3 regions of the Priestia sp. J2 genome follow, and region 1 is predicted to be linked to each of the others. Evidence: riboswitches for the same ligand, from Rfam matches in the RefSeq annotation. Region 1 holds a riboswitch; each other region holds the start of a gene.
What was found. Region 1 has a riboswitch for cobalamin ahead of LJY09_RS09550 (ABC transporter substrate-binding protein). Riboswitches for the same ligand answer to the same signal wherever they lie in the genome.

Region 1 (3,754 bases):
TTTCAAGAACAAATTGAGGAATCGAATGGAATTAACGGTATTAAAGCAATAGCACTGTATACCACGCTGACGCCAATGGCTATACAAGAAGCAAAAAGAGTAGCCAAACAAAAGGTCGTGCTAAAAGATCATTGGAAAAGCAGTCGTTTTAAAGAGCATGGATTTACTGTGCAAAAACGAAAAACATCAAAATTTCATTACGGGACAATTGATATACAAAAATAACCAAAAAAGTAAAATTAATTACGCTCATTGAAAAGACTTCCAAAACCTTTTAGGAATTAAAAAGTTTTGGAAGTTTTTTTTATGAATTTCATCTAAAGTTCATAAAAGTATGATATATTTTTGAACATAAAAATACTTTTGTGTTTAAGCATCCAGCAAAAAAGGAATATCTTGTATAGGTTTCCGCTCGGTGTGACAACCTCAAACAGAAGAAGGAAGGTGGTAACTGAAAAGTCGTCAAATGCCCGTAGACAGCATAAATGAATAAGCAAATATAGGTAAAAAATTAATAAGTATGTTACAATACCTAGTGAGTTATGATAATGAATTTTACAATATGAAAAGACCATATGGGAAAAGATGAGAAAGGAAAGATACGAATGCCTAGATGGATAAAAAGAATGCTAATTGTATTTATTACAGTATTTACATTTGGGCTTGTCACTCCACCAGAATATTTATACGTTGATGATGCAAAAGCGGACAAGCAACATAAAGCAGGGTATGTAAGAGAAACAACTCCTGTCACAGCTGTTATAGAAGATATTCATTTGCCATATGAAGAACCAAAATATGAAGACGTTTCATCATTTGTTACGTATGCAATGGAATCAGCTGAAAAACAGTCAGTGGAAAAATTCGGAACAAAAATTGGTCCTGTCATTGAAGATGAATTTCGTCAAGCAGTGTTACCTAAAATTGAAGAAGTGCTGACCGACATTGGCACTGAACTTGAACAGTCAATTCAGAATCTCGAGATAAGCGAGCACCCTGCTGCTGGCTACGGTGAAAAGATTTTCCATGTATATGACCGGGAAACCGGTCAGGACTTAATACGGTTTCATGTACGGCGTGAAAATCCTCCAAAAGATGGATACTGGTTTAATTTTCACTATCATGCGGCCGCAGATAATTTTCAAAAGCATTATGATTTAGGGAAAATTTATTGGAACCGAAACATGCCGCCTAAGTGGTTCAGCTGATAATAGACACAACATTCTACAATTTCGAAATGTTAGCTTTTTTAAGCTAGCATTTTTTTACGTCTAAAACCGTTATGGTCTAAATAAGCTGAAACATTAGCACAACGATAAAAAAATCGTTTATAATGAAGTCAGACTTCTTACTATAGAATTGTAGGAAGGAACGAATAGACGCTGGAGGTAACACAATGAAACAATTTACGGAAGAAAAACAATTTCGCGAACAAATTAAGAATGAAACACTAAGCGTTGGGATTTTTACGACAACGTGGTGTCCTGATTGCAAACGTTTGGATATGTTTATTGATGAAATCGTTGACGAAAATACAGATAAAGCATGGTTTAAAATTGACAAGGATGAGTTTGAAGAACTTTCTGCTGAAAACAATGTAATGGGTATTCCTTCTCTTCTTGTATATAAAAACGGTGAAAAAATTGCGCACCTGCACAGTGCAAATGCTAAAACGCCTGAAGCGGTCCGTGAATTTTTAGCAACTCTTTAATTCCCTAAGCTGCGAGAGCATTCTCGCAGCTTTTTTTGTGAGAATGGCTATTTCCATTTTTCGATGAGTGGGGTATACTAGGACAAGTGAATAATCGTAAAGCAATAAGGTCTCAATTTAAAGATTGAGTGAAAAGGGAAGTCTGGTGAAAAACCAGCGCGGTCCCGCCACTGTAAGCGCTTTGTGCGTAAGTCAGGAGACCTGCCTTATTGTTAGCTGTGAAACCTTCGAGGAAGGGTGAAGCAGGGTAATGAACATACATATCAAGTATAGTGAACGGATTCTTTTCCTGCTTATCTTGACGTTACCTGCTTTGCTTTCAATTGAAAGTAAAGCTTTTTTATTTTGAAGCTGCTGCCGAGCAGTATACATAGTCAAAGCGGAAAAAACGGGATAGCGCTGCTTTTTGCATGATCATTTGCTTTTTCTTTAACGTGGAGGTTTCGTATTCACAATGAACAATATATAGGGGGAGTATTTAGATGAAAAAATGGCTTTCGTATTCCATTATTGCGCTGTTAGTCATCGTACTTGCTGCATGCGGTGCAGGCAGCCAAAGCAACAGTGATAAAAAAACGAAGCAAGATACAGAACAAACGTCACAAGCTGCGTTTCCAGTGAAGGTAAAAGACGCGCGTGATAAAGAAATTACGTTGAAAAAACAGCCTAAGAAAATTGTTTCATTAATGCCAAGTAATACGGAGATTGTATATGCCCTTGGCCTTGAAAAAGAATTAGTCGGTGTCACAAGCAACGATGATTATCCTAAAAGCGTAAAGAAAAAAGCGCAGGTGGGAGATATGAACGTTAATGCAGAAAAAGTTATTGCTTTAAATCCTGATTTAGTGCTGGCACACGCTTCAAGTATGGGCGTTTCAGATGAAGTATTTAAACAAATTGAAAGTGCGGGTATTCCGGTATTTGTTGTAAAAGATTCAACAACGTTTGATACGGTTTATGATTCTATTACGCAAATTGGTAAATTAACGGGTAAAACAAAAGAAGCTAATCAAACAATTAAAGACATGAAAGAAAAAGTAGCTTCAATTGAGAAAAAAGCAAAAACGATTTCAAAAGAAGATCGTAAAAAAGTATGGATAGAGGTATCGGGAGCTCCTGAGATTTATACAACAGGAAAAGGTACGTTCATGAACGAAATGCTTACTATGATCGGTGCTGATAACGTAGCGGCTAGTGAAAAGGGTTGGGTTAAGTTTTCTGAAGAGCAAGTTGTTAAGTTAAACCCTGACGTTATTATCGCAACGTATGATGCAGACAAAAATGAGATTATGAAGCGTCCCGCTTGGAGCAGCATGACTGCTGTAAAAGAGGGGAACATCGAAAAGGTTGATCAAAACAAAATCAACCGCTTAGGACCTCGTATTGTAGATGGCTTAGAGGACTTAGCAAAAGCAGTATACCCTGAGGTGTACAATAAATAAAAAGAGGGACCATATTCCAGTTCGAATTGAAAAGGGGATTGGTCCCTTTTCACATCTTAAAATTGAAGAACGGCCTGAGCTTTTAATCATGAAAACCGAGACTTCTTATAAAACATACAGCTCAGGCGTTTTAGGAACAGGCATCACGGAAACGGACACCTTTTACAATCGATTTGTTCATAAAGACTATTATTCAGATACTCCTTCTTTAGAGTATGAGCAATATTTGATGAAAGAAAATGTGCGCCATGAGCAAATCGTAGGGTTGATGACAGCGGTTTGGTTAAAAGAAAGAGCGATTTACTGTTATGAAGGCTACGGAGTAAGAGTAGCTTCCGTGATAACGGCTGGAGTAGGAAACGCAGTGGATATTACAGCTGACGAAGCTGTCCCTTTCTATTCCTCTCCCGGTACAATTAATATGTTTTTTTTCGTGGAAGGCAGGCTTACGGATGCGGCGTTTTTACAGCTTTTTATTGCCGCTACAGAAGCCAAAACAAAAACGCTGTCACAGCTGGGTGTCATAGATCCAGCTACAAAGACGATTGCTACGGGAACATCTACGGACAGTATCTCAGTTGCAGCGTCTCAGCAAGGACCA
Region 2 (3,754 bases), 1.4 Mb from region 1:
GTCGGGCTGATATGAAAAAACAAGCTAAAACATCCTCGCAAAACCTTGTGATGAACGTACTCATTGCCATTGTATCTGCATGTATTTTAGCTCTTATTATAAATATTTTTGTACTAATGAAATGAGCCGTTATGCTGCTCATTTCTTTTTATTAGGTTCAGCTTTTATTGAAGAGTTTGAGGTCTCTTTCACTAGAGAGCACATTGTGAATAGCGTATCTTTTTTTTACAAATGATAGTTGTGATATGATAAAGCAATAATACATTAGACAAAAAGCTGGAGGTTACTTAGTATGCCATTACTTAGATTTGATGTAATAGAAGGAAGAGACGAAAAAGAGTTAAAAACATTACTAGACGCTACTCATCGAGCGATGCTAGAAGCCTTTGGCGTCCCAGAACGCGATCGTTATCAAATTGTACATCAGCATCCTGCTCATGAAATGATTATTGAAGATACAGGTCTTGGCTTTGAGAGAAGCAAGGATTTGGTTATTATAAGTGTGACGAGCAAACAGCGAACAGAAGAGCAAAAACAAGCTCTTTACAAATTAATTGTAAAAGAGCTGGGAGAAAGCTGCGGAATTCAGCCAAGCGACATTATGATTTCAATTGTTGAAAACGGTAATGCTGACTGGAGCTTTGGTATGGGAGAAGCTCAATTCTTAACTGGGAAATTATAAAATGGTTTATTATCTAGAGAAGCCCTTATTTCTAAGGGCTTTTTCTCATTTTGTCTATAAAAATATTATTCTCTTAGTCACATCTTACTCAAAATTAAATACAGACATCTGTCAAATGAATGATACAATAAGCTTATATGCCGTTTTGAGTGGGAAAACCAAAAAAGAGTTCGGCGTACTAACTTCGGAACAACAATAATTTTACATAAAGATGTAAAGATTTAAAGGTTAAAAGAGAAATGTATAAAATCTGTAAAACAAAAGAACAGTTACGCGTTAAACATAGGAGTAAAAGGTTCTTCACGTGTTTTTTCGGATAATAAGAGAAAGTAATTTTGATCATTGAGGAGGAACTTAGAATGTTTGGATTTGATGGAGATGTATCGCCATTAGTGCGAATTAAAGTAATTGGAGTCGGCGGTGGAGGAAATAACACCGTTAACCGTATGATTGAACATGGTGTACAAGGGGTAGAATTTATCGCCGTTAATACGGATGCTCAGGCGCTTAATTTATCTAAAGCAGATGTGAAAATGCAGATTGGTGCGGCATTAACGCGAGGATTAGGTGCAGGAGCTAATCCAGAAGTAGGAAGAGAAGCTGCAGAAGAAAGCAGAGAGCAAATTCAAGAAGTACTGCAAGGCGCAGATATGGTATTCGTAACAGCTGGCATGGGGGGAGGCACTGGTACTGGAGCAGCTCCGGTTATTGCCCAAATTGCCCGTGAACTAAATGCTTTAACAATTGGAGTAGTTACTCGTCCTTTCAAGTTTGAAGGAAATAAACGTACCAAGCAAGCAGTAGGCGGTATTACTGCGATGAATGAATCGGTAGATACCCTTATTGTCATTCCAAACGACCGTTTGCTTGAAATCGTTGATAAAAAGACACCTATGCTTGAAGCATTCCGTGAAGCAGATAATGTTCTTCGCCAAGGTATTCAAGGTATTTCAGATTTAATCGCTGTTCCAGGGCTGATTAACCTTGACTTTGCTGATGTAAAAACAATTATGTCTAATCAAGGATTTGCGCTTATGGGTATCGGACGAGCTTCGGGATCAGATCGAGCAATTGAAGCAGCGAAAAAAGCGATTTCTAGTCCGCTGCTAGATGCATCGATTGATGGAGCAAGAGGCGTGCTGCTGAACATTACGAGCGGCAGCAGCCTGAGTCTTTACGAAGTACAGGAAGCAGCAGATATTGTCACGTCCGCTTCTGATCAGGACTTAAATATGATTTTTGGATCTGTGATTAATGAAGATTTAAAGGACGAAATGATGGTAACCGTTATTGCCACTGGATTTGATGATGAAGATATTTCACCATCAGCTTCCACTTCTAGAGTTTCAAGAGCACGCTACTAAATTAAATAACCAGCTTTTATGGTGGCAATTGTTTTTCAATTGCCTTAAAAGGGAATCCGGTGAAAATCCGGAGCGGTCCCGCCACTGTAACAAGGAGCCTTATGTCAAAAAGCCACTGTCTATTTAGAGACGGGAAGGCGGTATAAGGCAGTGACTTGAAGCCAGGAGACCTGCCATAAATCGCAGCACACAATAACCTACGAGGATAGGGAGGTGTTTTGGCAGAATCAAAAATACGATAAACAAGGGATACGTTTATCTGAATTTGTTGTGAAGGCAAGCACTTCTTTTTAGAAGTGCTTTTTTTGTGTATTAAAATAGAAGGTGGAAAAATGAATGATAAATAATAAAAAACTTGTATCTATGATATTTCTCATGTTACTTTGCCTCACTGCTTGCGCTCCTAATGAAGAGAGCGTAAGTATAAAAGAAAGAAAGAAAACGGATAAAAGTGTGACGTTTTTATTTAATTTTACATCTGCAACGCTTGATCCTCATACGGACGATAATTATACAGCAGTTCGTGGGGGAGTAGGGGAGACGCTTGTTAAAATCAACGACGATTTAAAAATAAAGCCTTGGCTTGCTGAAAAGTGGGAAACGAAAGATAACGGCCTTACATGGACATTTATGATAAGAAAGAACATCACGTTTCAAAACGGAAAAGCGCTGGATGCAAATGCCGTTAAGTCTTCTCTTCAAAGAACGATAGACCAAAGTTATGCGATGAAAAACGCTTTAAATATTAAAGAAATGAAAGCGAACAGTCATGCGCTGACAATTACATTAAAAGAACCAATGCCTAAATTTCCTTCTGAATTAGTGCATCCAAATACAGCTATTATAGATGTTAATGCTTCTAATATAGCTAAGAAGCCCATTGGTACGGGTCCATTTCGCGTCTTGTCTTTTGATCAAGGAAATCAAGTAAAATTAGAAAGATATGAAAATTATTGGGGTGGAAAAGTGAAATTGAAAAGTGCGATCTTTGGATTTAACGAAGATGCTAATGCGCGAGTTGCTGCTCTTCAATCTGGAACAGCCGATATTATTTATCGCCCGCCTTTAGAAAGCTTGGGCACTTTACAAACAGATCCGTCTTTTAAAGTAAGTGGAGTACCTAGTGTGCGCACCCATTTATTGCTTTACAATCAAACTAATGACGCATTAAAAGACGAAAATGTAAGAAAAGCTATCGATACCTTATTGAACCGAAAAGAAATTGTTAGCAGCATCATGAACAATCAAGCGGCAGCGGCTCGAGGTCCATTTTTACCCCAATTTCCTTTTGCTGATAGTACTGCTAATGAGCAAAGAGGTATGACATCTGCTAAAAAATATTTAGAGAAAGCAGGCTATCAAATCAAAAATGACAAAGCAATCAAAAATGGAAAGCCACTATCGCTCTCTCTTGTCACATATAGTTCTTTGCCAGAACTGCCTTTAATTGCTCAGCTTATACAGTCTAATGCCAAAGAGTTAGGAATTACTATTAAGATTCACCTAGTTGAAGATAGCGATGAATATGTAATGGCAAAAGATGATTGGGATTTAGCATTGTACAGCCTTATCACAGCACCTAGAGGAGATGCCAGCTATTATTTAAGTACGAACTATTTGCCCGGCGGTGGTTTAAATGCCAGCCGGATTAATGATGATACGCTAACAAAAATGATAGAACAGTTAAATTCAACAGTAGATGACGCAA
Region 3 (3,754 bases), 680 kb from region 1:
TTAGCGGTTGATATGGGTGCCATGGGAGATGGACAATCTACTGATGAATACACCGTGTCTATTTGTGTAAAAGATTCAAGCGGCCCATATCATTACGGTTTGAGAAAGCATTTGGTGGAGCTAGCTAAGCAGCATGATATTCAGTACAAATTAGATATTTATCCGTTTTACGGATCAGATGCTTCTGCTGCTATTCGTGCCGGGCATGACATCGTACACGGCTTAATTGGTCCAGGAATTGATTCTTCTCATGCGTTTGAGAGAACGCATCAAGATTCATTAAACCATACGTACAAGCTTCTTTACCACTATGTGCAATCGAACATGGTTCTGCTTTAAGAAAGGAATATTTAATTAGTGTATTTTTATGCAAAACAAAGAGCAGGACGGGACTGTGATGTCTGTACTTTCCTTTCCTAAAAAAGAAGCCGGCTGTCCGGCTTCTTTTTTTAATAAATACTATATATTTTTTTACTGATGAAGCAACAGTTGGTAAAAAAAGCACCTTTTTTAAAGAGGTATAATACGGCTTAAACCTTTTGTACATTTTGTTCATTTACAGAAGTTAAAATGTTTTTAAATTTTTAAAAGTTTCTTGTGACAAGTTTTGTAGAATGGGTTTTCAAAAGGATATGGTTTCGTCATAATGTGGATATAGCGATCACTACAATAATCGGAGGCGAATCTTTTCATGTGGGTACTGACGGTATATGCTGGAAAAGAAATGAAAATGTTTGAATTTGAAACTGAAACGCAGGCGAGAGAAGCTTTTGCAAAAACAAATGGCTGTAAAGTTCTTTCAGAAGTCGTGTATTATAATGATCCTCATTTAACATTAGTAGCTATATAATAAAAAAACAAGAGCTGACTTTATGCTCTTGTTTTTTTATAGCTTCTTGTATCTTACGAAAAGAATAGAGTTGAAATAAAAAAAAATGTACGCTATGATATGGTAGTTACTTCTATTATTCTGATAGTTTAAAAGGTTCATATATATCAAACAGCAACAGTAAAGATGCCAAGAAGGCTTAATAGGGAAACTGGTGAAAGACCAGTACTGTCCCCGCAACTGTAAGTGTGGACGAACGAGTATAACCACTGTGGAAAAATCACGGGAAGGTTCTCAAGTAGAATGATACACAAGTCAGGAGACCTGTCTTTATTGTGAAGTTTCTATTTCTCCGGGGAGCGGGAAGGGAAACGTTGGCTTAAAGTGGCATTCGTGTACACTTTTATTCTGACGTTTTACCCGCTCGCATATTAGCGAAGCGGGTTTTTCTCGTAGCACAAAACTACATATCGTGCAAAAAAGGTGCGCAATGTTCACATTGCGTTAAATGGGAAGTCTGGTGTGAAGCCAGCGCGGTACCCGCCACTGTGAAGAGGAGCTGATTGCATATGCCACTGTATTCGGGAAGGCGCAATCAAGTGATGAATCGAAGTCAGGAAACCAGCCTTTTTCTAATGCGAAGCTTACCCTACGGGATATAGGTGGAAGTGCAAAAACTTAGTTTGAATTTTTCTGCGCCTCTATCATTGATAGAGGCGTTTTTTTAGTAAAGGAGCGAATAAGTGTGACGACGTGGAACTTAAATGGAACAAAACATCACGTATTGATTTGTAATGGAAGCAGCTGTATGAGAAAAGGTGGAGAAGAAGCCACGCAAGCTATTCGAAATAAAGTGACTGAACTGAATCTAGATGAAGCGGTTCACACAACCCGTACGCGCTGTAACGGAAGATGCAAAGATGCTCCTGTAGCTATCGTGTACCCTTCAGGAGATTGGTACAAGCAGGTCACTGAAAACGTAGCTCATCGAATTGTTGAAGAACATTTAGCAGGAGGCTGCAGTATAAAGGAATCACTTATTTATGAATATGATCAAAACGGTTTTGTTTCTCCGGAAAAGAGTGACTCCATAGAAGGAATTGACAAAGTAAAAAGTAACGCATAAAGGAGGAGCTAGCATGAAAGGTAAACTGTTAGTTATTGGATTCGGCCCAGGAAGCTTTGAACATATTACACAGCGAGCAAGAGAAGCCATTCAAGAAAGTGATATGATCATTGGTTATAAAACCTATGTGGAATTAATTCAAGGACTATTAACGAATCAGCAAATTATTAGTACAGGAATGACCGAAGAAGTAAGCCGTGCACAAGAAGCCGTAAAGCAAGCTGAAGCGGGAAAAACCGTGGCGGTCATTTCAAGCGGAGATGCAGGAGTATACGGAATGGCCGGCCTTGTGTATGAAGTGTTGATTGAAAAAGGATGGAAAAAAGAAACGGGCGTAGAGCTGGAAGTGATTCCTGGCATTTCGGCTATTAATTCATGCGCATCCCTCCTTGGGGCGCCCGTGATGCATGATGCCTGTACGATTAGTTTAAGTGACCACCTTACGCCTTGGGAGTTAATCGAAAAACGAATCGAAGCAGCTGCACAAGCAGATTTTGTAGTAGCTTTTTATAATCCGAAAAGCGGAAGACGCACAAGACAAATTGTGGAAGCGCAAAGGATTTTATTAAAATACCGTTCCCCCGATACGCCTGTTGGTCTTGTGAAAAGCGCTTATCGTGACCGTGAAGAAGTGGTAATGACCAATTTAAAAGACATGTTAAATCATGAAATAGGCATGCTGACTACCGTTGTTGTCGGAAATTCATCTACGTTCTTTTACGATGACTTAATGATTACACCGCGCGGGTATCAGCGGAAATATACCCTCAACCAAACAGAGCAGCCGCTAAGACCGCATCAGCGACTTCGAAAAGAAGCAGAACCATGGGCTCTTGATCAAGAGGAGACTGTAAAGCAAACGGCTTCAGCTATTGAAGATGTTCAGAATACAAAAGAAGAAAAAGCAGCTTCACGAGCTCTGGCAGAAGAAGCGCTTCAAGCAATTTTAGGTGAAACTACTTCACCGGTCGTACACCAGCCAATTGAGTCTATTTTTGAAGTGGCAGTTAGTCCAGGGCTTGCAAATAAGAAGTTTACGCCCGTTCAAATGACAATACTAGCAGAAGTTGTTGGTGAAAAAGGTACGATGGAGTATACGCCTGACCATCAAATCAAACTGCAAATTCCAACGGCTCAGCCAGATGTGATTATTAAAAAGCTCCAATCAGCTTCCTTTTTACTATCTCCAGTCGGAGACGTGTTTACAATTAAAGCGTGTGATTTTTGTGATGGAGAAAAAAGTGACGCCATCCCGCATACGGAACAATTACAAAAGCGTCTCGGTGGAATGGACATGCCAAAAGAGCTGAAGCTTGGTATTAATGGATGCGGTATGGCCTGTTACGGTGCTGTTCAAGAAGATATCGGCATTGTCTACAGAAAAGGTGCGTTTGACTTATTTTTAGGGGCTAAAACGGTTGGACGAAACGCCCATTCAGGTCAAATTGTGGCGGAAGGCATAGCGCCCGATGACATTGTTGAAATAGTGGAGAACATTGTCCATGAATATAAAGAAAAAGGTCATCCAAATGAGCGGTTTCATAAATTCTTTAAGCGTGTGAAGAATGTTTATGGATTCGACTATCAAGATATAACACCAAAAATAAAAGTAGAACCAGCTCCGTGTGGAGATTAAAAATGGGAGGGCATTATATGAAATCAGTTTTATTTGTCGGTCATGGAAGTAGAGATCCTGAAGGGAACGATCAAATTCGCGAGTTTATCTCGACTATGAAGCATGATTGGGACCCATCTATTTTAATAGAAACGTGTTTTCTAGAGTTTGAACGTCCGAATGT

Region 2: linked by a shared signal. The riboswitch ahead of nikA (nickel ABC transporter substrate-binding protein) and the one ahead of LJY09_RS09550 (ABC transporter substrate-binding protein) in region 1 are both predicted to bind cobalamin.
Region 3: linked by a shared signal. The riboswitch ahead of LJY09_RS13055 ((2Fe-2S) ferredoxin domain-containing protein) and the one ahead of LJY09_RS09550 (ABC transporter substrate-binding protein) in region 1 are both predicted to bind cobalamin.

What each region holds. Positions count from the first base shown of each region.
Region 1 covers NZ_CP086208.1:1,904,140-1,907,893, forward strand. Annotated here, with positions in the region: gene LJY09_RS09535 (class I SAM-dependent methyltransferase) at 1-225, shown strand, start outside; gene LJY09_RS09540 (YpjP family protein) at 606-1,208, shown strand; gene LJY09_RS09545 (thioredoxin family protein) at 1,397-1,711, shown strand; cobalamin riboswitch at 1,802-1,935, shown strand; gene LJY09_RS09550 (ABC transporter substrate-binding protein) at 2,194-3,153, shown strand; gene LJY09_RS09555 (adenosylcobinamide amidohydrolase) at 3,242-3,754, shown strand, end outside.
Region 2 covers NZ_CP086208.1:485,153-488,906, forward strand. Annotated here, with positions in the region: gene LJY09_RS02585 (hypothetical protein) at 1-125, shown strand, start outside; gene LJY09_RS02590 (tautomerase family protein) at 293-682, shown strand; gene ftsZ (cell division protein FtsZ) at 1,042-2,046, shown strand; cobalamin riboswitch at 2,049-2,239, shown strand; gene nikA (nickel ABC transporter substrate-binding protein) at 2,383-3,754, shown strand, end outside.
Region 3 covers NZ_CP086208.1:2,588,659-2,592,412, reverse strand. Annotated here, with positions in the region: gene LJY09_RS13065 (M42 family metallopeptidase) at 1-339, shown strand, start outside; gene LJY09_RS13060 (hypothetical protein) at 692-850, shown strand; cobalamin riboswitch at 997-1,176, shown strand; cobalamin riboswitch at 1,294-1,474, shown strand; gene LJY09_RS13055 ((2Fe-2S) ferredoxin domain-containing protein) at 1,575-1,955, shown strand; gene cobJ (precorrin-3B C(17)-methyltransferase) at 1,969-3,591, shown strand; gene LJY09_RS13045 (sirohydrochlorin chelatase) at 3,609-3,754, shown strand, end outside.